DNA from 2 places in the Nocardioides panzhihuensis genome. Region 1 is predicted to be linked to the other one. Evidence: riboswitches for the same ligand, from Rfam matches in the RefSeq annotation. Region 1 holds a riboswitch; the other holds the start of a gene.
What was found. A riboswitch is a leader RNA that binds a small molecule or an ion and turns the genes downstream of it on or off. The one in region 1 is predicted to bind S-adenosylmethionine.

Region 1 (14,413 bases):
TCTGCTGGGCGCGTTCCTCTTCGGCGAGGAGTGCTTTGGCTTCGGCTGCCTCGAACCGGGCGGGGTCGACCTCGAGCAGGATCCGTTTGCCGACGACCCGCAGTTCCTTGGCTGTGAACTGGGTGGCGTACTCGACCAGCAGCTTCTCAGCGAGAACCAGGTCCTCACCAGTGGCGATCGGGTCGGCGTCGACCTTGTCCAGGGCCTTGGTGATCACCCGGGCTTTCGCCTCGGAGACGATGCCCTCAGCGAGGCCGGCGGCGACCAGCTCGTACTTCGTCACCGCGTTGGCGAGCTTGATCTGCGATCGCGCGGCACCTTTGTCGACGAGCAGTTCGGCGCGCATCCAGGCGGAGGCGTCTTTGTCGCCGGTCTCTGCGGCGATGTCACCGGAGGCAGCGAGGACCCGCAGCGTCAACGCCGCTTGTTGGGCTTGGAGCTTCTCCACCTTGGCCAGGAAGTCTTTCTTCTGGCTGGTGTGCCAGTAGGTCGGGTCCATCGCATGGAGCTGTTGGAGGGAGGTTTCGATGGCAGCAAGAGCCGACGAGACGAGGTCTCCAGGGTTGGTGTCCCAGTGGTCGATGCTCATCGCTGTCACCTCCCTTCAAAGGTGTGTCGTAGTGCCTCCGATTCTACTCCGACCCGGCCTTCGTGAACACCTATTTGTGCAGGTCAAGCGATGTTTTCGCGGTCAGCGAACGGCGTCATACCTGTGGATGGTAGGTGGCTCGAAGGGCCGCCCTCCTGCCCGTTCAACAGCACCGTTCTGAAGCAAGATTGCGCTGCGCCACACCCGGGCCGCCGCCCCGATAGCCAGCCAAATTTTTTCTCGACGTGGTCCGGTGTCAAGGACCGCGAAGCGGCCGGCGGAGCCGGCGCCCGGAGGGCGTCCTTGACTCCGGGGCAGGTCGAGAAGACCCTCGAAGTCGGGTCGGCGGCCCTGTCCGGCCTTGGGGTGGGACGTTCCGGCAGGGAACTGTGTTGGTCTCGACACGCCTCCGCCTAGCGGCTCCGGCGGCTCGACCAGCGGGGGCGAGGGGGTCTCGACAAGCTCGACCAGCGGGGTGAGGTCTCGACGAGTTCGACCAGCGGGGTGAGGTCTCGACGAGTTCGACCAGCGGGGTGAGGTCTCGACGAGTTCGACCAGCGGGGTGAGGTCTCGACGAGCTCGACCAGCGGGGTGAGGTCTCGACAAGCCGACCACCGGGTGGCGAAGTCACCCGAAACAGATGCGCACCACACACTCAAAGGTGCAGACTTCGCGCAACCCGAACGAAGGATGCGCCGATGACCCGACTCCAGCTTGCCCGGGCAGCCGTCTTCGTCGCGTTCGCGATCCAGGGCCTGACCTTCGCCTCGCTGATCACCAGGCTGGAGTCGATCGCGACAAAGCTCGACCTGAGCGCCGGTGACGTGTTCGTCGTGCTCGGAGTCACCACCGCGATCGGGGCGGTCGGCAGCGTCACCGCCGGCCATCTCGCCACCAGGGTCGGCAGCGCGGCGACTCTCTCGCTGATGCTCGGCGGGGCCTCGCTGGCCGCGGTGGCGCCGGCGTTCGCGCCGACGATGGGGACGCTGCTGCTCCTCAACGGCGTCTACGGCTTCTTCCTCGGCGGCGTCGACGCCTCGATGAACATGCAGGGCACGGCCACCCAGGACGCGTACGGCCGCCCGCTGATGAACGGCTTCCATGCGATGTGGAGCGCGGCGGCCGTCCTCGGCGCCGTCTACGCGACCGTGACGATCGCCCTCGGCGTACCTCTTGGTCTGGACATGGTCCCGATCGCCGTCATCGGCCTGGTCGCCAACGCGGCCACGTTCCGGCTCCTGCTCCCGCCGGAGGCGGTGGACGCTGCGGAGAGACGGACCAGCAGTACGCGACGACCGAGGCCCAGGCTGCCGTTGCTGCCCCTCCTCCTGGTCGCGGTGCCGACGTTCGCGATGTGGTTCGTCGACTCCGCGGCCTCCGCCTGGGGCGGGATCTATGTCGTCGACGGCCTGGGTGCCGCGGCGGCGGTCGCGCCGGCGATCTACGCCGCGTACCAGCTGGTGCTCCTGGCTGTACGTCTCCCCGGTGACCGCCTCGTCGCCCGCTTCGGCGCGGAGCGGGTGATCCGGATCGGCGGCGTCATCGGCGTCGGCGCGCTCGTGCTGATCGTCGCCGCCCCGCACTGGAGCGTGGCGGCGGTCGGATTCGCCATCCTCGGTGGCAGCCTGGCGCTGGTCCCGCCGCAGTCGTTCGTCGCCGCCGCCCACATCTCCCCGGACAACGCCGAGGAGGCGATCGCCCGCGTCAACCTCGCCAACTATGCCGGCTATCTCGCCGCCGCCTCGCTGATCGCCGCTGTCGCCGAGGTCTTCGGCGAACGCTCGATGTTCGTCATCCCGCTCGCCGTCGCCGTCCTGATCCCGCTGATGGCCGGCCGCTTCGCCACCCGACCAGCTCTGGACCCCGTGAAGACCGGTTGAGACGCCAGAAATTCTCTTCCCGTTTCTTGACTCATTCAAGATTTCGCGTAGGCTCTGGGGTGTGGGGAACGCGGACTATGAGCAGCTGCTGAGAGGTGCCTCCCTGCGCGTCACTCGCCCGCGAGTGGCCGTTCTGGGAGCTGTCGCCGAGAACGCGCACGCCGACACCGAGACCATTCTCGGCGCGGTGCGCGAACGGCTTCCGGACGTGTCTCATCAAGCTGTCTACGACTCCCTCGCCGCCCTGTCGGCGGCCGGGATCGTTCGCCGCATCCAGCCCTCCGGCTCGGTGGCTCGTTACGAGACCCGGGTCGGGGACAACCACCACCACGTGGTCTGCCGTTCCTGCGGGAACATCGCCGACGTCGACTGCGCCGTCGGCCATACGCCCTGCTTGACGGCGTCGGACGACAACGGCTTCGTCGTCGACGAGGCCGAGGTCATCTACTGGGGCACCTGTCCGCAGTGCCAGGCCGCCCAGCGCAGCAAGTGATCCGAACAAGAAGGATTGGAACCTGATGTCAGAAGAGTCCGTGAGCAAGTGCCCGGTCATGAACGCCGGCCGCGTTCACCCGACCGTCGGCAGCGCCAACCAGGAATGGTGGCCCAACAAGCTCAACCTGAAGATCTTGGCCAAGCATCACCCCGCGGCCAACCCGGTCGACCCCGACTTCGACTACAAGACGGCCTTCGAGGCCCTCGACCTGAACGCCGTCAAGGCTGACATCGCCGCGGTCCTGACGGACTCCAAGGACTGGTGGCCGGCCGACTTCGGCAACTATGGCCCGTTCATGATCCGCCTGGCGTGGCACGCCTCGGGCACCTACCGCAGCCACGACGGCCGCGGTGGCGCCGGCAGCGGTCAGCAGCGCTTCGCGCCGCTCAACTCCTGGCCCGACAACGTCTCCCTCGACAAGGGCCGCCGTCTGCTGTGGCCGGTCAAGGCCAAGTACGGTCAGTCGCTCTCCTGGGCCGACCTGTTCGTGCTGGTCGGCAACGTCGCGCTGGAGACCATGGGTCTGAAGACCTTCGGCTTCTCCGGCGGTCGCGAGGACGTGTGGGAAGCCGACGACGACGTCTACTGGGGCCCGGAGAAGGTCTGGCTCGACGACGAGCGCTACTCCGGCGACCGTGACCTGCAGGCGCCGCTGGCCGCCGTCCAGATGGGTCTGATCTACGTCAACCCGGAGGGCCCGAACGGCGAGCCCGACCCGATGAAGTCCGCGGTGGACATCAAGGAGACCTTCCGCCGGATGGGGATGAGCTCGGAGGAGACCGTCGCGCTGATCGCCGGTGGCCACACCTTCGGCAAGACCCACGGCGCCCACCCCGACGACCTGATCGGCCCCGACCCGGAGGCCGCGCCGCTGGAGAACCAGGGCCTCGGCTGGAAGAACGGCCACGGCACCGGTGCCGGCCCCGACACGGTCACCTCGGGCCTCGAGGTCACCTGGACCTACCACCCGACCCGGTGGGACAACGAGTTCTTCCACATCCTCTACGCCTACGACTGGGAGCTCACCGAGTCCCCGGCCGGCGCCAAGCAGTGGAAGCCGAAGAACAACGGCGGTGCCGACCTGGTGCCCGAGGCACACGGTGAGGGCAAGCGTGAGCCGCGCATGCTCACCTCCGACCTCGCCCTGCGCGTGGACCCGGAGTTCGGCGAGATCTCGCGCCGCTTCAAGGACGACCAGGCCCTGTTCGCCGACGCCTTCGCCCGCGCGTGGTTCAAGCTGACCCACCGCGACATGGGCCCGAAGAGCCGCTACGCCGGCGCCGAGGTCCCGGCCGAGGACCTCGACTGGCAGGACCCGCTCCCGACCGGTTCGGCAGCGACCGACGACGCCGCGATCGCGGCTGCCAAGAAGGCGATCGCCGAGTCCGGTCTGACCGCTCAGCAGCTCGTCTCCACCGCTTGGAAGGCTGCGGCCACCTACCGCAGCTCGGACAAGCGCGGTGGCGCCAACGGTGGCCGGATCCGCCTCGAGCCCCAGGTCTCCTGGAAGGTCAACCAGCCCGACGAGCTCAAGCCGGTCATCGCGGCCTACGAGCAGATCGCGGCCGAGACCGGGGTCTCCTTCGCCGACGTACTCGTCCTCGCCGGTGGCGTGGGTGTCGAGCAGGCCGCGAAGGCCGCCGGCTACGAGGTGACCGTGCCGTTCACGGCCGGTCGCGTCGACGCCACCCAGGAGCAGACCTCCGAGGAGAACTTCGCCTGGCTCGAGCCGGTCGCCGACGGCTTCCGCAACTACGACTCCGGGTTCCTGAACCTGCCCTCGGAGTTCCTGTTCATCGACCGCGCCAACCTCCTGAGCCTCTCCGCCCCGGAGGCGACCGTCCTCACCGGCGGCCTGCGCGTGATCGGCAACAACTGGGACGGCTCCGACCTCGGTGTCTTCACCAAGGCCCCGGGCGCGCTGACGAACGACTTCTTCGTCAACCTGCTCGACTACGACCAGCAGTGGACCCCGTCCGCCGACGAGTCGACCTACACCAGCACCAACGGCTGGGTCGGCTCGCGCGTCGACCTGGTCTTCGGTGCCAACTCCGAGCTCCGCGCCATCGCTGAGCTCTACGCCGGCGCCGACGCCAAGGAGAAGTTCGTCAACGACTTCGTCAAGGCGTGGGTCAAGGTCATGGAGAACGACCGCTTCGACCTGAAGCGCTGATCCCCAGGGATCTGAGGCAGTACGCCGCGGCGTACGACTGACGCGGAGGCCGACCTTTCGGGGTCGGCCTCCGTTGTCATACCCGCCCCGGTAGGATCAACGGCCGCCGTCTCGGGCCTCTCGCACCATGCGCGAGGGAATCTGCTGTCTATGTCAGGTGGAGCAATGGAACAACGGAGACCCGAGCCTCCGAAAGGTCCTATCGGTCCGCCGCCGTCGTGGCGGCCGCCTGCCCCTCCAGCCCCTTCGATCCCGACCGGCCAACGGCCTGCCGCGACGGCCAGCCGTCCCGGAGCGCGTCGTGCGGAGCCCAAGCCGTCCTCGGCTCGGGACTGGCTCGCCAGGGCCGAGCCGGCCAAGGTCTGGGCGACCGAGAAGCTGGCAGCGGCCCGGGAGGCGGCGGCCAAGAGGTCGGCATCGGGAAGCTCAGGGTCGAGGAGCCCGCGATCCGCGACCTGGCGGCGCTGGGGCAAGCTTTCGGCCAAGGTGGCTCTGGTCGGTTTTCTGACGCTCGCGCTGATCGGTTCGGTGACGGCGATCGTGGCGTACAACCGGATCTCGGTGCCGGACCCCAACGCGGCGTTCGAGGTCGAGACCTCGTTCGTCTACTACAGCAACGGCAAGACCGAGCTCGGCCGCTACCAGGACGGCGACCAGAACCGGATCAAGCTGGAAGCCGACGAGATCCCCGAGACCGTCAAGCACGCCGTTGTCGCCGCCGAGGACCGTACGTTCTACGAGAACAGCGGCGTCGATGTCAAGGGCATCCTGCGCGCGGCCTTCTCGAACACGACCGAGGGCACCTCGGGTGGCGCGTCGACGATCACCCAGCAGTACGTCAAGAACTACTACCTCAGCTCCGAGCGGTCCTACTCGCGCAAGCTGAAGGAAGCGGTCATCGCGCTGAAGCTGACCAGGCAGAAGAGCAAGGACCAGATCCTCACCGACTACCTCAACACGATCTACTTCAACCGCGGCGCCTACGGCATCGAGGCTGCCGCGAAGGCCTACTTCGCCAAGCCCACGAAGGACCTGTCCTTGCAGGAGACGGCGGCGTTGGCGGCCATCCTCAACAACCCGGCCGGCTTCGACCCCGCCAGCGCGAAGTTCCGGGGCGCGGAGAAGCTGCTCGGTCGCTACCAGTACGTCCTCTCCGGGATGGTCGACCTCGGCTATCTGAAGCAGGCCGACGCCGACAAGGTGAAGGGCGCGCTGCCGAAGTTCCCCGAGAAGACCGTGCCGAGCCGACTGGGCGGCCAGCGCGGTCACGCGCTCACCATGATCAAGGCCGAGCTCCTCGGCCTCACCGACGCCCGGGGCAAGCCGCTGTTCACCGAGGAGAAGATCGACAGCGGTGGCCTGAGGATCACCGCGACGCTCTCGCCGAAGGTGATGAAGGCCTCGGCGAGTGCGGCCAAGACCGTGAAGCCGAAGAACCGGAAGGCGTACGTCAAGGGCGACCCCGAGCAGAAGAACGCACTGCACGTGGCGACCGCGTCCGTCGACGTCGGGTCAGGTGCGCTCCTCGGCTTCTACGGCGGCCAGGACTACCTCGACAGCCAGCACAACTGGGCCGCGACCGGAGGCCACGCCGGGTCGACGATGAAGGTCTTCGCCACCGCCGCTGCGATCGACAAGGGCTACTCGCTGAAGTCGACCTGGGCGGGCGACTCGCCGTTCACGACCTACGCGGGCTCCGAGGTCGTCAACGAGGGCGAGCAGGCCGGGATCGCCGACGGGATGGACTACGGCCGGCACATCACCATGCTCAAGGCGATGGAGCAGTCGGTGAACACGGCCTACATCGACATGACCGAGTCGATGGGAGGCCCCCAGGCGGGTCGCAAGGCGATCTACGACACCGCGGTCGCTGCCGGTCTCGCACCCGCGAAGCCGAACCCGAAGTTTCCGGGCATCCCCAGCACCACCACCGACTTCGACCACAAGACCGACGACCGGATCGCGCTCGGCCGGGCCAACGTCAGCCCGATCAACCTGGCCAACGCCTACGCCACGATCGCCAACGGCGGCTACCGCCACGATGTGCACGTGGTGAAGAAGGTGCGCGACCGCGCCGGCAACGTCCTCTACAGCTGGAACGGCAGGAAGAACGGGCGGCACGCGATCTCCGAGGACGTCGCCGCCGACGTGACCTACGCGATGCAGGGTGTGGTGCAGAGCGGCTCGGGTCAGAAGGCCCAGACCATCGGTCATCCCGTGGCCGGCAAGACCGGCACCGCCACCTGCGGCGAGTCGCAACACGTGTGCACATCGTGGTTCGCCGGGTTCACCCCGCAGGTCGCCACCGCTGTTCGCTACTCGCGCGGCAACGGCGAGGGGAAGCTCGACGGCGGCTGGATGCCGTCCTACTTCGGCGCCGACTATCCCACCGAGACGTGGGCGGCGATCATGGGGAAGGCCATGGAGGGCAAGGACGTCGAGAGCTTCCCCGAGCCTGTCTACGTCGATGGCCAGGATCCCGAGTCCGGTCACGAGGCCCATCTGATCGCTCCGCCTCCGCCGCCGGAGGGGGAAGGTGACGAAGAGGGCGAAGAGGACTGCGACCCCATCGCGGAGTTCTTCGGAGCCTGTGACGGCGGCGACGGTGGCGGCGACGGTGACGAAGGAAACGGAGACGGCTGGGGAGACGGCGGTCGCCCGGGACGAGGTGGCGACTGACGCGCTGACCGTCCGAATCGCGAGACTTGTGTCCGTGTAGCGAGACGGTCGGTTTGCGGGGGCACTGGGTTCTCCGGCACCATCCTCGGCGAAGGTCACGACTGCCAGCGCGAAGCCCCGGCTTGCTGGCGGGCAACCCTCCCACGCGGCGGGGTGCTCCGGGTGACGACCTGGCCCTCGCCGAGGTGGCGTGGGCAAGCGCGTGCTTCGCCGGGCAGCCCTGGGAAGCCATGACCCCGAAGGGTGCCCCCATGTCCCTGCTTCCGCTCGTCGGCTCGAAGACCCAGGTCCCATTGTTGGACGGCGCCACCACGACGTACGCGAACCTCGACGTCGCTGCCTCGGCACCGGCGCTGCGGAGCGTGGTCGACCGGGTCGCCGAGGTCCTGCCCTGGTACGCCTCCGTCCACCGCGGCGCCGGCTACCTGTCCCAGGTCTCGACCGCCCTCTACGAGGAGTCGCGCGCGACCGTCGGCGCCTACGTCGGTGCCCGCGAGGACGATGTCACCGTCATCACCCGAAACACGACCGACGCGGTGAACCTGCTGGCCGGCTGCGTACCCGGCCGCGTGCTCGTCCTCGACATCGAGCACCACGCCAACCTGCTGCCGTGGCACCGCGTCGAGGCGGGCGTGACCGCCGTCGCCGGGCGCGAGACGCTCGCCGGCACGATCGACGCTCTCGCCGGCGAGCTGGCCCGAGGCGGCTACGCCCTGGTCGCGATCACCGGAGCCTCCAACGTCACCGGCGAGGCCCTGCCGGTCGCCGAGATCGTCACCTTGGCTCACGCCCACGGCGCCCGCGTCTTCGTCGATGGAGCCCAGCTGCTCGCCCACCGTCACTTCTCGCTGGCCGCGACCGGTGCCGACTACGTCGCCTTCTCCGGCCACAAGCTCTACGCGCCCTACGGCGCCGGCGCCCTGGTGGGGCGCCGCGACTGGCTCGACGTCGGCACTCCCTACCTCGCCGGGGGAGGGGCGGTCGACGACGTCGAGGTGGGGGAGACGACGTGGCAGCCTGCCCCGGCGCGTCACGAGGGCGGCTCTCCCAACGTCGTCGGCGCGGCCGCACTGGCCGCTGCCTGCACGGCTCTCGGCGGCCTCGATCCCGCCGAGCTGGACCGCCACGAGGCGTCGCTGAGGGGGCGGCTGGAGGCCGGCCTGTCCGCGCTGGACGGGGTCGAGGTCCTGCGACTCTGGCCCGACTCCGACGAGCCCGTCGGGGTCGTGACGTTCACGGTCGACGACATCGAGCCGGGCAGGGTCGCCGCCTATCTCTCGGCCGAGCACGGCCTGGGTGTACGCGACGGCCGATTCTGCGCCCAGCCGCTCCTCAAGCGCCTAGGGCTCAGCGGTGGCGCCGTCCGCGCCAGCATCGGCATCGGGACCGCGGTCGGTGACGTGGACCGGCTGCTGGCCGGCGTACGGTCCCTGCTGGCGGGTGACGTCCGGGGCGACTACGTCGCCGTCGACGGCGCCTGGACGCTCGCCGAGGACCCACGCCCGCTCGTCGGGCCGGTCGGTCTCACCCGGCTCGCCGACACCGCCGGATCGTGCGGAGCGACCGTCTAGAGGGGATGAAACCGCGCGCTCACGGCGTTGAGAAGATGTGAGCGAACGAGTGCATGGCGAGCGGAAGGTACGCGGCGGCAAGCTGGTCGTCGTCGACGCCACCGTCTCCGCGGACAAGATCATCGATGTCGTCCTCTCGGGCGACTTCTTCCTGGAACCCGACGAGGCGCTCGGGTGGTTGACCGCGGCGCTGGAGGGGCAGTCGGCCGACGTGTCCCTCGACCACCTGACCGCGGTCCTCGACACTGCCGCCCGGGATGCTGACCTGGTCGGCTTCGGCACCCGCGACATCGCCCTGACAGTGCTGCGGGCGCTCGGCCGGGCCACGACCTGGGACGACCTCGACCTCGAGATCATGGAGACCGGGCCGCTGCCGCCGCGGATGCAGATGGCCCTCGACGAGGTCATCGTCCGCCAGGTCGCCGAGGGCCGTCGCGCCCCCAGCCTGAGGTTCTGGGACTGGGCCAGCAGCGCGGTCGTGATCGGCAGCTACCAGTCGCTGTCCAACGAGGTCGACGAGGCCGCCGCCGAGCGTCACGGCATCGAGGTCGTACGCCGCGTCTCGGGCGGAGGCGCGATGTTCATCGAGCCGGGCAACACGATCACCTACAGCCTCGCCGTGCCCGACACGCTCGTGGCCGGCATGTCCTTCCAGGACTCCTACGCGTTCCTCGACGAGTGGGTGCTCCGGGGTCTGCGGAGCGTCGGGATCGAGGCCGCCTACGCCGGCCTGAACGACATCGCCTCGCCGGTCGGCAAGATCGCCGGCGCCGCGCAGAAGCGGATCCCGGGCGGGGTCCTGCACCACGTCACGATGGCCTACGACATCGACGCGGACAAGATGCTCGAGGTGCTCCGGATCGGCCGGGAGAAGATGTCCGACAAGGGCACCAGGAGCGCTGCCAAGCGGGTCGACCCGATTCGTTCGCAGACCGGGCTGAGCCGCGAGAAGGTCATCGACGCGCTGCTGGCCGAGTTCGAGCAGAGCTTCGGGGCTGCGTACGTCGGCCTGGATCAGGCCACGATCGACGAGGCGGCAGCGCTGGTCGAGAGCAAGCACGGGACCGCGGCCTGGCGCGCGAGAGTGCCCTAAAAGTTGGACTCCGCTGCTCGGAGCGTTCCTTGGATGAGATGGGGGGGTCCTCATTCACGACCGACATCACGAGCAGCGGAGCGCCGCCAGTTTGGCACGCCCAGATATGGGGTCGCAATAGGTGAAGCCCCCTCTGTGGCTATTTTCTGTCGGTCGATCTGCAGGGTGGAACTCATGGGGTATGGAAAGTGCCTTTCTAGAGGACTTCGACCCTGTCGACGTCGTCGGCTGCGGGGGTAGGGCAGGACTGCGAATGACTATGGCGGCGGTGGTCGGCTACCCTGGGGACATGCAGATGTCTGTCCTGCTTCTTAGGCAGCCGCGCTGACCCTGAGGGACACACCCCGGTCACGCGGCCACCCCTCCATGTGAGGGGCCCTTCTCATTTGTAGGGCTCATTCCAGAAGCAGTCTTGACGCACGACACTCGACAAGGACGAAAGACCAATGACGCAGGAGCAGGCTGAGCAGGCGACGTACGACGTCGTGGAGCTGCAGGACAAGTGGCGCCCCATCTGGGAGAAGCTGGAGCCGTTCAAGGCCGGCCAGCGTGACGGGGCCGAGAAGCGCTACGCGCTCACGATGTTCCCCTACCCCTCCGGTGACCTGCACATGGGCCACGCCGAGGTGACCGCCCTGCACGACGTGCTGGCGCGCTACTGGTGGCTGAAGGGCTACGACGTCCTCAACCCGATCGGCTGGGACTCCTTCGGCCTGCCCGCCGAGAACGCCGCGATCAAGCGCAACGAGAACCCCGCCGGCTGGACCTACGCCAACATCGAGACCCAGGCGGAGTCCTTCAAGCGCTACGGCATCTCCTTCGACTGGTCGCGCCGGCTGCACACCTCGGACCCTGAGTACTACAAGTGGACGCAGTGGATCTTCCTGAAGCTGTACGAGGCCGGCCTGGCCTACCGCAAGAAGTCGCCGGTCAACTGGTGTCCCAACGACCAGACCGTGCTGGCCAACGAGCAGGTCGTCAACGGCGAGTGCGAGCGCTGCGGCGCGGTGGTCACCAAGCGTGACCTGACGCAGTGGTACTTCAAGACCACGGCCTATGCCGAGGAGCTCTACAACGGCCTGGACCAGCTGCAGGACACCTGGATCGGCAAGGTCGTCAACATGCAGCGCAACTGGATCGGCCGGTCCGAGGGTGCGCACGTCGACTTCGAGATCTCGCTCGCCAAGCAGTCCGGCACAGCGGGTGAGACCAAGAAGGTCACCGTCTTCACGACCCGTCCCGACACGCTCTACGGCGCGACCTTCATGGTCGTGGCCGCCGACGCGGACCTGGCTGCCGAGATCGTGGCGCCGGAGCGGGCGGCCGCGCTGGAGAGCTACCTGGAGGACGTACGCAAGGCCTCCGACATCGACCGGCTGGCGACCGACCGTCCGAAGACCGGTGTCGACCTGGGCGTCACCGCGACCAACCCGGTCACCGGCGAGCAGATCCCGGTGTGGGCGGCCGACTACGTGCTGGCCGACTACGGCACCGGTGCCGTGATGGCCGTTCCCGCGCACGACCAGCGCGACCTGGACTTCGCCAAGGCGTTCTCGCTGCCGGTGCGCCGCGTCGTGGACGTGCCGGGTGCGGAGAACCCGGAGGAGACGTACGTCGCGACCGCCGGCGACGGTGCGTACGTGAACTCTCCCGAGCTCGAGGGCGTCGCCGACAAGGCGAGCGGGATCCACAAGATCATCGAGAAGCTGGAGGCCGAGGGCCACGGCAAGGGCACGATCAACTACCGGCTGCGCGACTGGCTGCTGTCGAGGCAGCGCTACTGGGGCGCGCCGATCCCGATCGTCCACTGCCAGGTCGACGGCGAGGTGCCGGTGCCCGAGACCGAGCTGCCGGTGAAGCTGCCGGAGCTGAAGGGCGCGGACCTGAAGCCGAAGGGTGTCTCGCCGCTGGCGGCCGCCTCGGAGTGGGTCAACGTGTCCTGCCCGAAGTGCGGCGGTCCGGCCACACGCGACTCGGACACGATGGACACCTTCGTGGACTCGTCGTGGTACTTCCTGCGTTACCTGACGCCCAACGACGAGACCCAGGCGTTCGACCCGAAGCTGGCCTCCGAGTGGGGCCCGGTCGACTTCTACCTGGGCGGCGACGAGCACGCGGTGCTGCACCTGATGTACGCCCGCTTCTTCACCAAGGCGCTGCGCGACATCGGCCTGATCGACTGGGACGAGCCGTTCTCGGCGTACCTGTCCCAGGGCAAGGTCATCAACGGCGGCAAGAAGATGTCCAAGTCGCTGGGCAACGGCGTGAACCTGTCGGACGTCCTGGAGGTGTTCGGCGTCGATGCGACTCGGCTGACGCTGGTCTTCGCCTCGCCGCCGGAGGACAACATCGACTGGGCCGACGTCTCGCCGGCCGGTTCGGTGAAGTTCCTGCAGCGGGCCTGGCGCCTGGCCGGTGACGTCACCTCTGCTCCTGGCGTGGATGTCTCGACCGGGGACGTGGCGCTGCGGCGTACGACTCACAAGACGGTGGCCGAGGCCGAGCAGCTGATCGACTCCTACCGCTTCAACGTGGTCGTGGCTCGCATGATGGAGCTGGTCAACGCCACCCGGAAGGCGATCGACTCCGGTGTCGGTCCTGCCGACCCCGCCGTTCGTGAGGCCGCCGAGACGGTCGCGATCCTGCTCTCGCTGGTCGCGCCCTACACCGCCGAGGAGATGTGGGAGCGGCTGGGGCACGAGCCGACCGTCGCGCGGGCCGCGTGGCCGACGCCTCTGCCGGAGCTGCTCGTGGACGACTCCGTGACCGCCGTGGTGCAGATCAAGGGCAAGGTGCGTGCGCGGCTGGAAGTCTCGCCGACGATCTCCGAGGCAGACCTGGAAGCCGCCGCGATGGCCGACCCGACGATCGCTGCCGCGATCGAGGGGCAGACCGTACGCAAGGTCATCGTCCGGGCGCCGAAGCTGGTCAACATCGTCGTGTGACCGGGCTCGGCCGGCTCGGGCCGGCTCTGCTCGTGGTGCCGTCGCGATGGGTCGATCTGTAGGCTGCTGGGCATGGCCCGGGTAGCGATCGTGACTGACTCGACCGCGATGCTTCCATCCGATCTCGGGGATGCTGCGGAGCTGATCACATCGGTCCCGTTGCAGGTGATCGTGGATGGGACCTCGTACGACGACGGCGTGGAGGAGACCTCGCCGGAAGCGCTGCTGGCGGCCCTGGCCGCGCACAAGACCGTGACGACCTCACGGCCTTCGCCGGCACTCCTGGCTGAGGTCTACTCCAAGCTCGCGGCTCAGGGTGTCGAGGAGATCGTCTCGATCCATCTCTCGGCGGAGCTGAGCGCGACGTGCGAGTCCTCGATGCTCGCGGCGAGGGAGTCCCCGGTCCCGGTCTTCACCGTGGACACCCGGCTGGTCGGGCCCGGTGTCGGGTTCGCGGTGATGGCTGCCGCGGCGGTGGCGGGTCGTGGCGGGAGCGCTGCCGAAGCGCGCGAGGCTGCTCTGGAGCGGTCCGCAGCCACCCAGTCCTACTTCTACGTGGACACCCTCGAGTATCTGCGCCGGGGTGGGCGGATCGGTGCGGCCGCCGCCCTGCTCGGCACTGCGCTGGCGGTCAAGCCGTTGCTGACGATCGAGGAGGGGCGGGTCGTGCCGAGCGAGCGGGTGCGTACGGCCGACCGGGCGATCGCGCGGCTGCAGGCCCTTGGGGTCGAGGCCGGAGAGGACGCGGATGCGGTCGACGTGGTCGTCGCTCATCTGGGTAGTCCCGACCGGGCGGCCACGACGGCCGCGGGGGTCGCCGAGCAGCTGGACGGCAAGATCAACGGCGACGTACGCGTCGGGGTGCTGGGCGCGGTGCTCGGTGCGCATGTCGGGCCGGGGTGCGTGGCGGTCGTCGTCGGGCCTCAGCTCTGATCCCGAACCCTGTTTCGGGCACTCTCTCGGGCCGGTTACCGTCCACAGGGCGGG
Region 2 (14,413 bases), 780 kb from region 1:
CGAGTCGCAGCGGCCTCCTAGGGCTCGACCGGCCCGACAGACTCAGTGGAATCAGGCGGCTCAAGGGGCCCAGCAAGCCCGGGGAGGTGGTGGCCGAAGGGCACCCGCTCCACGTGTCCGAGGGCGGCCAGGATCGAGGGCAGCATCGCCTTGGCGGTGCGCTTGTAGCCCATGGCGCTGGGGTGGAAGTGGTCGATGGCGAACATCTCGTCGGGGTTGGTGATGAAGAACGGGCCGACGACGTCGGAGAGCGAGACGACGTAGGCGCCCCGGGCGAGCGCGATCTCCCGCTGACCCTCGGCCAGCTGCTTGGCGATCCTACGCCCGAGCGAGCGCAGCGGCTGCGGAAGCGGCCGGACCGCGCCCACGTCGGGGCAGGTCCCGACGACGACCTCGGCGCCGCGCTCCCGCAACGCGTCGATGACCTCGCCCAGCACACGGGTGGAGTCCTTCTGCGGCACCCGGTGGGTGACGTCGTTGCCACCCACGATGACCACGGCGACGTCGGGCCGATAGTCGTCGGGCAGCGACTCGACCTGCGCGGGGACCATCGAGGTCTCGGCCCCGACGACCGCAGCGGTGCGCAGCCGCACCGGTCTCAGCAGGGCCTTGGCGATGCCCTTGGCCAGCCGTGCGCCGAGGGTGCCGCCCTTGGTCTCCGCACCCAGCCCGGCGGCCATCGAGTCGCCGAGGACGAGCAGCTCCACCGGCGTACCGCCGTAGGTCTTCTTGTAGACCTTGTCGGCGTCGATGGCCTCCTCGCCGAGGGGCTTTCCGATCACGTCGCGCGCGTGCGCGGCCTGTCTCTTCAGCAACGTCACGAGCCCGGCACCGGCCGCCGCCCCGACCACACCGACCGCGCCGGCGACCCCGGCAGTGGCGGCGACCATACCGAGCCACCTGGCCTCTTCACTCGTCTTCGCGGTGTTCACATTCCTTTGTGTACCTGACGTATGTGAACGTCCGGTTCCTTCGTCGAGGTATGCAGAGTAAGGCACGCTTCCCGTGCGGAGTTCCGCGTGGGAAGCGTGCCTTCACCTGCATACCTTGACGAAGGGACAGCCCCTACGCCTGGGAGAGGCCGGCCGCCTCGAAGGCGTCGTAGTTCGGGGAGATGGTCGCGCGAGGGCCGACGATGCCGCTGATCGCGTCGAGGGTCTTGAGGCCGTGGCCGGTGTTGATGATCACCGTCTCCAGGCTCGGGTCGAGGAGACCGTTGTCGACGAGCTTCTTGGTGACCGCGAGCGTGGTGCCGCCGGCGGTCTCGGTGAAGATGCCCTCGGTGCGAGCGAGGAGCACGATCGCCGAGCGGATCTCGTCGTCGGTGACCTCCTCGACGGCGCCACCGGAGGAGCGGGTGGCGTCGAGGACGTAGATGCCGTCGGCCGGGTTGCCGATGGCCAGCGACTTGGCGATGGTGTCGGGCTTGACCGGACGGATGGCGTCGACGCCGGCCTTGAAGGCGGTCGCGACCGGGTTGCAGCCGGTCGCCTGGGCGCCGAAGATCCGGTAGGGCTTCTCCTCGACCAGACCGAGCTTGACCAGCTCCTTGAAGGCCTTGTCGACCTTGGTCAGCTGCGAGCCGGAGGCCACGGGGATGACGATCTGGTCGGGCAGGCGCCAGCCGAGCTGCTCGGCGATCTCGTAGCCGAGCGTCTTGGAGCCCTCGGCGTAGAAGGGACGTACGTTGACGTTCACGAACGCCCAGCCGTCCTCCTCAGCGGCGATCTCCTGAGCGAGCTTGTTGACGTCGTCGTAGTTGCCGTCGACGGCGATCAGGTTGTCGGTGAAGACCGCGGAGTTGACCTGCTTGGGCTGCTCGAGGTTGCTCGGGATGAAGACGGCGGTGGGGATCCCGGCCCGGGCGCCGGCGGCCGCGACCGCGTTGGCCAGGTTGCCGGTGCTGGGGCAGGCGAAGACCTTGGCGTCGAACTCGCGGGCAGCGCTCAGCGCGCACGCGACGACACGGTCCTTGAAGGAGTTGGTCGGGTTGGTCGAGTCGTCCTTCACCCAGATCTTCTCGATGCCGAGCTCCCGGGCGAGGTTCTTCGCCTCGAGGAGCCGGGTGAAGCCGGGCTCGGTGTTGGGGCTCTGCTCGATGTCGTCGGGCACCGGCAGCAGCGCCTTGTAGCGCCAGATGTTGCGGGGGCCGGCCTCGATCTCCTCGCGGGTCACGGCCGGGAAGTCATAGGCCACCTCAAGTGGCCCGAAACACTCCGGACACGCATAGTGCGGTCCGAGCTCGATCTGGTTGCCACACTCGCGGCACGACAGCGCCGAGGCGTTGCCGAACGCACCCTCGCGCAGACCCTTCTTCTCCGTGGTCGTGCCGTTGGGCTCCGATGTCACAGCGCTCATGAGAAACCTCCTCCTCATCTTCCCCGATCACGTCTCTCGCGCCGGGCCGGAATTAGCACCGTTTCCACGACCCGCCCACAGGTGGGAGGAGGCTCGTGGCGGTTGCCGGGACTTCTCAGGGCCGTTCCCTCAGTCCCTCTCGATGAGCAATACCGATCGTACGGCAGGCAGCCCGCCGCCAGCACACGCGGGTCCCACTCCGCGGACCAGGCGTCCACCATCCGGACCGACGGGCTCCCCTACCTGCTGTAACACGCTGTTACACGGACTATCCGGTCGTTCAGAACGACCGGATAGTCCTACGAACAGCGTGTTACACCTCAGGCGGCGTGCGCGGCCCCGACCTCGGCCCCGAGCTCAGCGCTGCCCTCGGCAGGCGCGAGCGCGCCACGTACGACGTCGCGTACGTCGCTGACCAGGTTGATCGTCAGCGCCTGCTTCACCTCGTCGGGGACGTCGTCGAGGTCCGGCTCGTTGCGCTGCGGCACGAAGACCTCGGTCAGGCCGGCTCGCTGGGCGGCGAGCAGCTTCTGCTTGAGGCCGCCGATGGGCAGCACCCGCCCGGAGAGGGAGACCTCACCGGTCATGCCGACCTCGCTGCGCACCGGGCGACCGGTCGCCAGGGAGGTGAGCGCGGTGACCATCGTGATCCCGGCGCTCGGCCCGTCCTTGGGGACCGCGCCCGCGGGCACGTGGACGTGGAGCGAGCGGTCCAGCACGGCCGGGTCGACGCCGAGCTCGGCGGCGTGCGAGCGTACGAAGGAGAGCGCGATCTGCGCGGACTCCTTCATCACCTCGCCGAGCTGACCGGTGATGTTGAGCCCGGTCCCCGAAGATCCAGCAGAGCCCTCCGCCGCGGACGCCTCGATGAAGAGCACGTCCCCGCCGAGGCCCGTGACTGCCAGTCCGGTGGCGACACCGGGCACAGACGTACGCTCCGCCGACTCCGGAGTGAACCGCGGCCGCCCGACCAGGTCCTTGAGGTTGTCCAGGTCGATCTCGACGTGCTCCGCCCCGGTGGCCAGCCTCGTCGCCGCCTTGCGCAGCGCCTTGGCGATGAGCCGCTCGAGCTGGCGAACGCCGGCCTCGCGGGTGTAGTTCGCCGCCAGCTCACGCAGCGCCTCGTCGGTGACGGTGGCCTCCTCGGAGGTCACCGCGGCGCGCTCGAGCTGCCGGGGCAGCAGGAAGTCGCGGGCGATGGCGACCTTGTCGTCCTCGGTGTAGCCGTCGATCGTGACCAGCTCCATCCGGTCGAGCAGCGCCGACGGGATCTGCTCGACGACGTTGGCGGTGGCGACGAACAGGACGTCGGAGAGGTCGAGATCGAGCTCGAGGTAGTGGTCGCGGAAGGTGTGGTTCTGCGCCGGGTCGAGCACCTCCAGCAGCGCGGCCGCAGGGTCGCCCCGGTAGTCGGAGCCGACCTTGTCGACCTCGTCGAGGAGGACGACGGGGTTCATCGAGCCGGCCTCCTTGATGGCCCGCGCGATCCGTCCGGGGAGCGCGCCGACGTAGGTGCGTCGGTGACCACGGATCTCGGCCTCGTCACGGACACCGCCCAGCGCGACGCGGACGAACTTCCGACCCAGCGACCGCGCCACCGACTCGCCGAGGGAGGTCTTGCCGACTCCTGGCGGGCCGGCGAGCAGCACCACCGCACCGGAGCCCCGGCCGCCGATGACCTGCAGCCCGCGCTCAGCGCGCCGGGCCCGCACCGCCAGGTACTCGACGATCCGGTCCTTGACCTCGTCGAGGCCGTGGTGGTCGGCGTCGAGCACCTCGCGCGCGGCGGTCACGTCGGTGGAGTCCTCCGTGGTCACACCCCAGGGCAGCTCCAGCACGGTGTCCAGCCAGGTGCGGATCCAGGCGGTCTCGGGGTTCTGCTCGGAGCCACGCTCGAGCTTGTCGACCTCGCGCAGTGCGGCCTCGCGTACGGCCTCGGGGAGGTCGGCCGACTCGACGCGGGCCCGGTAGTCGTCAGACCCCTCGGGCTCGCCCTCGCCGAGCTCCTTGCGGATCGCGGCGAGCTGCTGGCGCAGCAGGAACTCCCGCTGCGTCTTCTCCATGCCCTCGCGTACGTCCTCGGCGATCTTGTCGGTGACCTCGGACTCGGCGATGTACTCCTTCGCCCAGGCGATCACCTTCTCGAGGCGCTCGGTGACGTCCGGCGTCTCCAGCAGCTCGCGCTTGGCCTCGTCGTCGAGGTAGGGCGCGTAGCCGGCGGTGTCGGCGATCTCGGCCGGGTCGGTCAGCCGGTTGACCTGGTCGATGACCGGCCAGGCCTCGCGACGCTGGAGCACCGCGACGACCAGCCGCTTGTACTCCTCGGCCAGCTCCTTCGCGTGCTCCGTCGTGGTCTCGACCGCGGGCTCGACCTCGACCCACAGGGCCGCGCCGGGGCCGGTCACACCGGCGCCGATCTTTGCGCGGCCGTCGGCCCTCAGCACCGCCGCGGGCTCACCGCCCCGGAAACGGCCGACGCGCTCGATCGTCGCGACGGCGCCGTACGTCGCGTACCGGTCCCCCAGCCGCGGCGCGACCAGCAGCCGGCTCTCCGAGCCGGCCCTGGCAGCGTCGACGGCAGCCTGCGCGGCCTCGTCGAGCTCGATCGGCACGACCATGCCCGGCAGGACCACGGCGTCGGAGACGAACAGCACGGGAAGCTTGTCCATGACGGACCCTCCTACAGAAGTTGAGTGATACCCGCTCAACTTCTGGGAGCAACCGGATGTTCCCTCCGGTTAGTCTGTTCGCTGTCAGCGGACGGCGCCGGCTGCGTCGGCGCTCAGGCCCCGCAACAGCCCCAGCACACCCTCAGGCCCGGCCACCTCGAGGTCGGCCAGCCCAGCGAGCGGGCCTCGGTCGGGACCCGCGTGGGAGTAGACGAGAAGCGTGGGCGATCCGGTGGTCTCACCCCAAGCCCTGACGGCCTCGAACGCCTCGATGTCACCGAGATCGTCGCCACCGAACAGGATCGCGCCGGGCGCGACCTCCGAGACCAGCGTGTCGATCGCGCGGCCCTTGTGCATGCCGGGGGCGCGCACCTCGATGACCTGCTTGCCGGGCTCGATCATCAGGCCGTGCTCGGCGGCCAGCTCGGCCAGCGGCGGGAGCAGGCGCTCGGCGAGTCCGTCGGGGTCGGGGAACCGGCGTGTGTGCACCCCGACAGCAAGCCCCTTCTCCTCGATATAGGCGTCCTGCGCCCCGTGGGCGGAGAGCACCTCCGGCAGCGCCGCCTCGAAGGCAGCCAGCCCCTCGGGCGGCGGCGGGCCGACGACGACCCGGTCCGAGCCGCTCCAGCGCTCGTTGCCGTACTGCCCGAAGACATAGATCTCCTTGCCCATCTCCGCGAGCGCATCGGCGATCGCGTCCAGTCCGCCGAGCTCGACGGCCTGCCCGGCGGGGCGGCCGGTCACGATGGCCAGCGCCTTCACCCGGGAGGCGAGACCGATCAGGACCGACGCGGCGTCCTCATGGATCCGCGCCGTAGAGGGGTCCTCGACGATCGGCGAGAGCGTCCCGTCGAAGTCGAGCCCGACGAGGGTCTCGGCGGCAGCGGACACGACCGCGGCGTACTTCTGCTCGCCTTCGGTGCCAACGGACTGGAGTTCGGCCATGCATCAACTGTGACACGACAACGACCCCAGAGCCGACGGGGCGAGGGTGGCCGTGCGACAGATCACACGCCGTCGAGAACGGCCGGGAACCCTCAGAGAGCTCCGGTCAGCACGACCGTCAGCCGGTCGCCCTTCATCGAGCCCTCCACCGACAGATGGGTGCGTTTGATGCCGAGATCGTCGGCCAGCTGCTGGCCCTCGCGCTTCATCCCAGGCGGGAAGTACACGGTGTTCTCCGGGATGGAGCCCATCCAGTTGTCCTCGCCCACGACGTTCCAGCCGACCGTCGTGGCCTTCGCCGCGACCTCACCGGCCAGGCCGCCGATGTTGCTGTTGTTGTAGACCTCGACGCTGATCTTGGCGCGGTCGACGGGCGAAGGCTCGGCCTTGGCCGGCTTCTTCGTCTCGGTCTTGGCCGCCTGCGGCGAAGCCGATGCCGATGCCGACGGGCTGCCACCGGCCTGGGCGACCTCCTTGCCCTGGTCGTCGTCGCCCCCGGTCACCCAGAAGATGACGACGGCAATGACGACGGCCACGACGCTCAGAGCGATGACAGGTGTGGGGAGCGCGACGCCGCGCTCCCCCTTCGAAGGACGTACGCAGCCGGTCATTCAGACCTCGAAACCGAGCCGTCTCGCCGAGCGCTGACGCTGCCGGGCCGCGCGGAGCCGTCGCAGCCGGCGCACCAGCAGCGGGTCGGCCTCGAGGGCCTCCGGCTTGTCGATCAGGGCGTTGAGCACCTGGTAGTAGCGGGTGGCCGACATGTTGAACGCCTCACGCACGGCGGCTTCCTTGGCGCCTGCGTACTTCCACCACTGGCGCTCGAAGTCAAGGATCTGCTTGTCGCGCTCGCTGAGGCTCGCGGGGTCCTCACCTGGGCCTGTGACCTGCACGTTTACAGCGCTCATTCCTCGTCCCCCGGTGTTGTCTGCATCTGACGACAGCGTAACCCGCCGAACTACACGGCTGTGGTTCACCCTTCGGCGTGTTACTCGACAGGTATTCCGGACGGGGCGGAAGTCGTGAGTGGAACAACGGCGCGCCGAACCTGGGCCCGGTCTACTAGAGTCGGCGATGTGCAGGCTGACCTGGTAATCGTGGCCAATCGGCTCCCCGTCGATCGAGTGGAGATGCCGGACGGCACGAAGGCGTGGCGACGCTCCCCTGGAGGCCTGGTCAGCGCCCTCGAACCCGTCCTGCGCGCCAACGAGGGCGTCTGGATCGGTTGGCCGGGGGGCACCGACGAGGACCTCGAGCCCTTCGAGGACGACGGTCTCAACCTGCTGCCGATGACGATGACCGCCCAGGACATCGAGGAGCACTACGAAGGCTTCTCCAACGGCACCCTGTGGCCGCTCTACCACGACGTCGTCGCCAAGCCCGAGTTCCACCGCGAGTGGTGGGACGGCTACCAGCGCGTCAACAAGAGGTTCGCCGAGAAGTGCGCCGAGGTCGCCGCCAAGGGCGCGACCGTGTGGGTGCAGGACTACCAGCTCCAGCTGGTCCCGCAGATGCTGCGCGAGCTCCGCCCCGACCTGCGCATCGGCTTCTACCTCCACATCCCGTTCCCACCTGCCGAGCTCTTCCAGCAGGTGCCGTGGCGCCGGCAGCTGCTCGAGGGCCTGCTGGGCGCCGACCTGGTCGGCTTCCAGCTTCCCCAGGCGGCACAGAACTTCGTCCGGCTGGTGCGCCAGCGGGTCGGCCACAAGACCCATCGCGACCTCGTCTACCTCCCCGACGGGCGCACGGTGCACGCGGCCGCCTTCCCGATCTCGATCGACTTCATCGGCTTCGACGAGATGGCCCACGACGAGTCCGTCAACCAGCGCGCCAAGGAGATCCGCCAACAGCTCGGCGACCCGAAGAAGATCCTTCTCGGCGTCGACCGGCTCGACTACACCAAGGGCATCTACGCCCGTCTGCGCGCGTACGGCGAGATGCTCCGCGACACCGAGCTCGACGTCGAGGACGCGATCTTCGTCCAGGTGGCGGTGCCCTCGCGCGAGCGTGTCGAGCAGTACCGCAAGCTGCGCGACGACATCGACCGGCTCGTCGGCCACCTCAACGGCGACCTCGGCCGCATCGGCCGCCCGGCGATCTCCTACCTCCACACCTCGCTGCCACGACACGAGATGGCCGCGCTCTACCGCGCCGCCGACATCATGGTCGTCACGCCCTACCGCGACGGCATGAACCTGGTCGCGAAGGAGTACGTCGCCTGCCGCTACGACAACGACGGCGCCCTCGTCCTCTCCGAGTTCGCCGGCGCGGCCGAGGAGCTGCGCCAGGCCTGGTTGGTGAACCCCTACGACATCAACGGGATGAAGGCCGCGCTGCTGGAAGCGTACTCCGCCGAGCCGAAGGAGCTCACCCGCCGGATGAGGGCGATGCGCAAGCAGGTCGCCTCCAAGGATGTCCGCCACTGGGCCGACACGTTCCTCGAGGTGCTCGCCGCGGTGCAGAGCAGCCACACCAAGAACGTCCTTCCGCCCAACGGCAGCTAGCTCCCCCCGGGCCACTAGAGTCGAGGCCGTGACCACCAACTCTGCTCCGATCAGGTGGGGAATCCTCGGCACCGGCCGGATCGCCCACTCCCTAGCCACCGATCTGATGCTCGTCCCCGACGGCCAACTCGTGGCGGTCGGGTCGCGGAGCAAGGAGTCCGCGGAGACGTTCGCGCAGGTGTACGCCGCCCACGGCCCGGTTCGCGCGCACGGCTCCTACGAGGAGCTGGCCGCCGATGAGGACGTCGACGTCGTCTACGTCGCCTCCCCCCACTCCCACCACCTCGAGCACGCCAGCCTCGTGCTGGAGGCCGGAAAGCACGTCCTGTGCGAGAAGGCGCTGACGCTCAACAGCACCGACTCGCAGACGATGGTCGACCTGGCCACCTCCAAGAAGCTGTTCCTCATGGAGGCCATGTGGATGGCGACCAACCCGATCATCCGGCGCGTCGTCGCCGACGTGCAGTCTGGCCGCTTCGGGGTTCCCCGTCACGTACACGCCGAGCTCGGCTTCGTCGCCGATCCCGACAAGCACCAGCGCCTGCTCGACCCCGCGCTCGGCGCGAGCGCGCTGCTCGACATGGGCATCTACCCGCTCACCTTCGCCCATCTGCTCTTCGGCGAGGCCCGAGCGCTGACCGCTCAGGCCAACATCGGCACGAGCCCTGACGGCGCCTCCGGCGGCACCTTCGACCTGGACCTGGTGATGACCGGGAAGTACGCCGGCAACGAGCTCTCCACCATGGTCGCCTCGGTCACGTCCCACTCCTCCCGCTCGGCGGCCATCGCCACCGACCAGGGCCGCGTCGAGCTGACCGACTTCCACCACCCGTCCTCGGCCGTCTTCAAGCCCGCCAACGGAGACGAGCCCGTCGAGATCGTCGGCGACGAGCCCGTCATCGGCGCTGCGTACGGAAACGAGATCGTCGAGGTGCAGCGCTGCCTGCGTGAGGGGCTCCTGGAGTCCCCGCTGGTCCCGCACAACCAGACGCTCAGCCTGATGCGCCAGATGGACATGATCCGCGAGTCCGTCGGCGCCCGCTACGCCACCGAAGCCTGACGAGTAGTCACCTCACAGGCCGAGTCGTCACCCCCGCCGGCCGAGACGTCACGCACGTCGGCCGAGCTGGCACCTGGATGCCAGCTCGACCGACGCAAGCGACGTCTCGACCGACGTACCTGACGCTTCGGCTCTCAGGCGGTGTTCGGCTTCTCGTTGAAGGAGCCGTGCGGTTGCACGACGTCGAGGAGGTCACGGATCACGTCGGGCCCAAGGGCTCCCCAGTGGTTCTTGTATCCGTAGACGCCGGCGAGGGTGCGTGACTCGTAGTCGCCGTTCATGACCTCGATGTCGTGCGGAGTGATCAGGCCGGGGTGGGCGACGCCGACGGCGGCGGAGACCTTGGTCAGCTCCCTGCGCAGGGTCCTGAGATAGCTGGCGCAGCGATCACCCTTGTCCTGCGGGTCGAGACCGCCGGAGAGCCACTTGCTCTGGGTCGCGACGCCGGTCGGACAGCTGTCGTCGTGGCACTTCTGCGCCTGGATGCAGCCGATCGACAGCATCGCCTCGCGGCCGACGTTGAGCATGTCGGCACCGAGCGCGAAGGCGACCGCGGCGTTCTCCGGCAGACCGAGCTTGGCCGACCCGATGAAGGTGACCGAGTCGGTGAGACCGAGCTCGGCGAAGGTGCCGTAGACCCGCGAGAAGCCGATCCGATACGGCATCGCGACGGCGTCGGAGAAGATCAGCGGCGCAGCGCCGGTGCCGCCCTCGCCACCGTCGACGGTGATGAAGTCGACTCCTCGTTCCCCCGACAGCATCTTGCCGGCGAGCTCCTGCCAGAACTCCATCTCCCCCACAGCCGACTTGATGCCGACCGGCAGTCCCGTCTCGGCGGCGATCATCTCGACGAAGTCGAGCATCGAGTCGACGTCGGAGAAGGCAGAGTGCCGAGACGGCGACACGCAGTCCTTGCCGACCTCGATGCCCCGGATCTCGGCGATCTCCGGGGTCACCTTGGCCGCCGGCAGCAGCCCGCCGAGGCCCGGCTTCGCGCCCTGGGAGAGCTTGATCTCGATCGCCTTGACCGGTGCGGCGGCGACCTTCTCCTTCAACCGCTCGATCGAGAAGGTGCCGTCCGGGTTCCGGCAGCCGAAGTAGGCGGTGCCGATCTGCCACACCAGATCCGCGCCACCCGCGAGATGGTAGGACGAGATGCCGCCCTCGCCGGTGTTGTGCATCGCCCCGGCACGGTGGGCGCCCAGGTTGAGCGCCTTGATCGCCGGACCCGACAGCGATCCGAACGACATCGCCGAGATGTTGACGACCGACTCCGGCCGGAACGCCTTGGCGCGCCCCCGTGGGCCTCCGAGCACCTTCGCCGAGGGCAGCTTCGCGGCCATGTCGTGGTCGTCGGGGAGGCTGTCGGCGAACGTACGGTGCTTGATGTGGATGTGGCCCTGCATGTGCTCGACGTCGTTGTCGGTGCCGAAGCCGAAGTAGTTGTTCTGACCCTTGGACGAGGCGTACACCCAGCGCCGCTGGTCACGACTGAAGGGCCTCTCCTCGTCGTTGCTGGTCACGATGTACTGCCGCAGCTCCGGACCGATCTTCTCCATCAGGTAGCGCGCATGCCCGATCACCGGGAAGTTCCTCAGGATCGCGTGCTTGCGCTGGGTCAGGTCGCGCGCGGCGACCACACCGGCAGCAACCGCTGCTCCTCCGAGGAGGGTCGTCATCTTCATGTACGTCTTCCTACCGGGCGGTCACCCACTTGTAAACGTGGCGACGGTGTCGTCGGTTCGCTCAGGCGAGCTCGGGGATGACCTGCGACTCGAAGAGCTCGAGCGAGGAGCGGTCGTAGGCGGCATCGGGGAAGTAGCCGATGGCGTACGTCATCCCGAGCTCCTCCATCGCCTTGAGCCGCTCGACGACCTGTTCGGGAGTGCCGGCGAGCGCGCCGGGGCCGCTGCTGTTCGCGATGATCTCGGCGGTCTTGTCCTCACCGAGGTGCGGCAGCAGCCGCGCCTTCCAGGCGGCCAGCTTGTCGGCGACCTCGGCCTCGGTCTCGCCCAGCACCACGTTGTAGTTGGAGGAGCGGGTGATCTCGGAGAAGTCACGCCCGAGGCTCTCGCAGTGCGCCGCGAGGATGTCCGACTTGGCCTTGAACGTCTCCGGGTCGCCGAGGAAGTTGGTGTAGTCGGCGTACTGCGCGGCGATCTTCAGGGTCACCTTCTCGCCACCACCCGCGATCCACAGCGGGATCCCGGAGCGGCCCTTCTGGATCGGCAGCGGCTGGCAGATGGCGCCGTCGACCTGGTAGTACTTCCCGTCCAGCGACGAGACGCCCGTGGTCCAGGCCTGCTGGAAGATCTGGACGCCCTCGCGGAGCATCCCGAGCCGGTCACGGGCCTCGGGGAAGCCGTAGCCGTAAGCGCGCCACTCGTGCTCGTACCACCCCGCGCCGATCCCCATCTCGATCCGGCCACCGCTGATGTGGTCGGTGGTCGCGGCGACCTTCGCCAGGTAGGCCGGGTTGCGGTAGGACATGCACGAGCACATCTGGCCGAGCCGCACCCGCGACGTCACCGCGCCCAGACCGGCCATCAGCGACCAGGCCTCGTGCGTGGCCTCCTCGGACGGAACCGGCGTGGTGTGGAAGTGGTCGTAGACCCAGATGCTCTCCCAGGAGGAGCCGGAGTCTGCGTACGTCGCCAGGTCCTTCATCGTCGTCCACTGGTCCGCCGGGTCGATCCCGACGAGGTCGAAGCGCCATCCCTGCGGGACGAAGAAACCGAACTTCATGTCTACTCCTTGATGAGTCCAACCTGAGCTGCCACGGACAACTTAACCCTCGGCGCCAGCCGATACCCTCACCTTTTATGAGCGCACTCGCCGGACTCGTGGACAAGGGCCTGATGGCATCCGACTGGGCCGAGGCGCTGGCGCCGGCCGAGCCGCAGATCGAGCAGATGGGCCGCTTCCTGCGCGACGAGCTGGCGGCGAGACGGCCCTACCTCCCCGACGGCGACCGGATCTTCAACGCCTTCCGGCGACCGCTGCGAGACGTACGCGTCCTGATCGTCGGCCAGGACCCCTACCCGACCATCGGCCACCCGATCGGCCTCAGCTTCGCGGTTGAGAAGGACGTACGTCCGCTGCCGGCGTCGCTGCGCAACATCTACGCCGAGCTGGCCACCGACCTCGACCTGAAGATGCCCGAGCACGGCGACCTTTCGGCCTGGGCCGACCGCGGGGTGATGCTGCTCAACACCTCTCTGACGGTGCGGCCCGGAGCTCCCGCCTCACACTCCAAGAAGGGCTGGGAGGAGGTCACCGGGCGGGCGATCGACGTGCTCGGCAAGCGCGGCGGGCCACTGGTCGCGATCCTGTGGGGCAGGCACGCGCAGAACTTCGAGCCGCGCCTCGACAAGGTGCCGGCGATCAAGTCCGTCCACCCCTCGCCGCTCTCCGCGCGCCGTGGGTTCTTCGGGTCCCGGCCGTTCTCGCGCGCCAACGCCCTCCTGGTCGAGCAGGGCGCTTCGCCGATCGACTGGTCCCTGCCTGACTAACTAGGATCGGACCATCGGCGGCGAACGGGGGGGCACGTGGGCGAGAACGCGACCGGACCGACGCTGTCGGTGCCACGCCGGCTCAAGATCACCGGCACCATCGTCGTCGTCCTGCTGGCGGTCTGGGCCGCTGCGCTCGGCGCCCGGACCCTGCTGGACCGGGCAGCTCCTCCGGAGTTCCCCGCGGCCGACGTACGCGACTGGGCGACCTTCGCCGACCACGTCGTCCTGGGCACCGCCGGCCCCGACGACACAGACCGGCTGCAGGTCACGACCGTCCTGTGGAGCCGGCAGGGATCCCACCCGATCGGTCGTCAGATCACGATCGAGGCCGAGATGACCGCGGACGAGGTGTACGCCGTGCCGGTGGCCTGGATCGAGGACGGCAGCAGCGACGGGCGCTGGGTCGCACTGGCGGCCGATGCCGTGCTCCCTCTCGACGGCGGGCGGATCACTGGGGGTGGCGCCACCTGGGCGGCCGACCACGCCGGGGAGTCGCCCCGGACCCTCGCCACCGAGCTCTACGAGACCGGACCACACCCGGCCGCCGTCCCCTACCTCTACGAGAGTCTCGAACAACGCCTCGCCGCTGTGGAGCGGTAGGTAGAATTCTGGCGTGAGCCAGGATTCCCCCACGCTGCCCCAGCGCACGAACTGGCTTCGGGCCGGGGGTTGGGCGCTCGGCTTCGTCGCCCTGCTGTGGGTGCTCGAGGCCACCGACTACATCAGCGGTCACCAGCTCGACACGCTCGGCATCGTGCCGCGCACCGACGCCGGCTTGCTCGGCATCGTCTTCGCGCCGGTGCTCCACTTCGGCTGGGCCCACCTCTACGGCAACACCGTGCCCGCGCTCGTCCTCGGTTTCCTGGTCCTCGCCTCTGGCGTCGGTCGAGGGATCGTGGCGACGCTGATCATCTGGGTGGTCGGCGGCGTCGGCGTCTGGGTGATGTCGCCTCCGGGCAGCATCACCGCCGGGACCTCGATGCTGATCTTCGGCTGGCTGGTCTACCTGATCATGCGCGGCCTGTTCAGCCACCGCGTCAGCCAGATCGTCATCGGCGTGCTCATCTTCCTGGCCTACGGCAGCCTGCTGCTCGGGGTGCTCCCCGGACAGACCGGCGTCTCCTGGCAGGGCCACCTCTTCGGCGCGATCGGTGGCGCGCTGGCAGCCTGGCTGCTCCACGACCCGTCCCAGAAGCAGGCCCCGAAGCAGGCCCACAAGAAGACCGCCTGAACGAGCTGATGGAGACTGGTTCCATGCAGATCCTCTCCATCCAGTCGCACGTGGCCTTCGGCTACGTCGGCAACTCGGCGGCCGTCTTCCCGATCCAGCGCCTCGGGCACGAGGTCTGGCCGGTGCTCACC

Region 2: linked by a shared signal. The riboswitch ahead of thrC (threonine synthase) and the one ahead of BJ988_RS16965 (aminotransferase class V-fold PLP-dependent enzyme) in region 1 are both predicted to bind S-adenosylmethionine.

Annotation. Positions count from the first base shown of each region.
Region 1 is NZ_JACBZR010000001.1:3,562,964-3,577,376, reverse strand. It holds gene BJ988_RS16990 (DUF222 domain-containing protein) at 1-589, opposite strand, end outside; gene BJ988_RS16985 (MFS transporter) at 1,288-2,469, shown strand; gene BJ988_RS16980 (transcriptional repressor) at 2,531-2,962, shown strand; gene katG (catalase/peroxidase HPI) at 2,988-5,138, shown strand; gene BJ988_RS16970 (transglycosylase domain-containing protein) at 5,304-7,817, shown strand; SAM riboswitch class IV at 7,911-8,024, shown strand; gene BJ988_RS16965 (aminotransferase class V-fold PLP-dependent enzyme) at 8,069-9,388, shown strand; gene lplB (lipoate-protein ligase small subunit) at 9,426-10,481, shown strand; gene leuS (leucine--tRNA ligase) at 10,928-13,426, shown strand; gene BJ988_RS16950 (DegV family protein) at 13,499-14,359, shown strand.
Region 2 is NZ_JACBZR010000001.1:4,340,046-4,354,458, forward strand. It holds gene BJ988_RS20595 (HipA domain-containing protein) at 1-21, shown strand, start outside; gene BJ988_RS20600 (SGNH/GDSL hydrolase family protein) at 18-932, opposite strand; gene thrC (threonine synthase) at 1,066-2,358, opposite strand; SAM riboswitch class I at 2,370-2,507, opposite strand; gene lon (endopeptidase La) at 2,679-5,027, opposite strand; gene otsB (trehalose-phosphatase) at 5,112-5,972, opposite strand; gene BJ988_RS20620 (LytR C-terminal domain-containing protein) at 6,065-6,583, opposite strand; gene BJ988_RS20625 (DUF3263 domain-containing protein) at 6,584-6,880, opposite strand; gene BJ988_RS20630 (alpha,alpha-trehalose-phosphate synthase (UDP-forming)) at 7,049-8,476, shown strand; gene BJ988_RS20635 (Gfo/Idh/MocA family oxidoreductase) at 8,505-9,536, shown strand; gene BJ988_RS20640 (FMN-binding glutamate synthase family protein) at 9,671-11,221, opposite strand; gene BJ988_RS20645 (LLM class F420-dependent oxidoreductase) at 11,283-12,281, opposite strand; gene BJ988_RS20650 (uracil-DNA glycosylase) at 12,359-13,048, shown strand; gene BJ988_RS20655 (hypothetical protein) at 13,085-13,651, shown strand; gene BJ988_RS20660 (rhomboid family intramembrane serine protease) at 13,665-14,282, shown strand; gene pdxY (pyridoxal kinase PdxY) at 14,306-14,413, shown strand, end outside.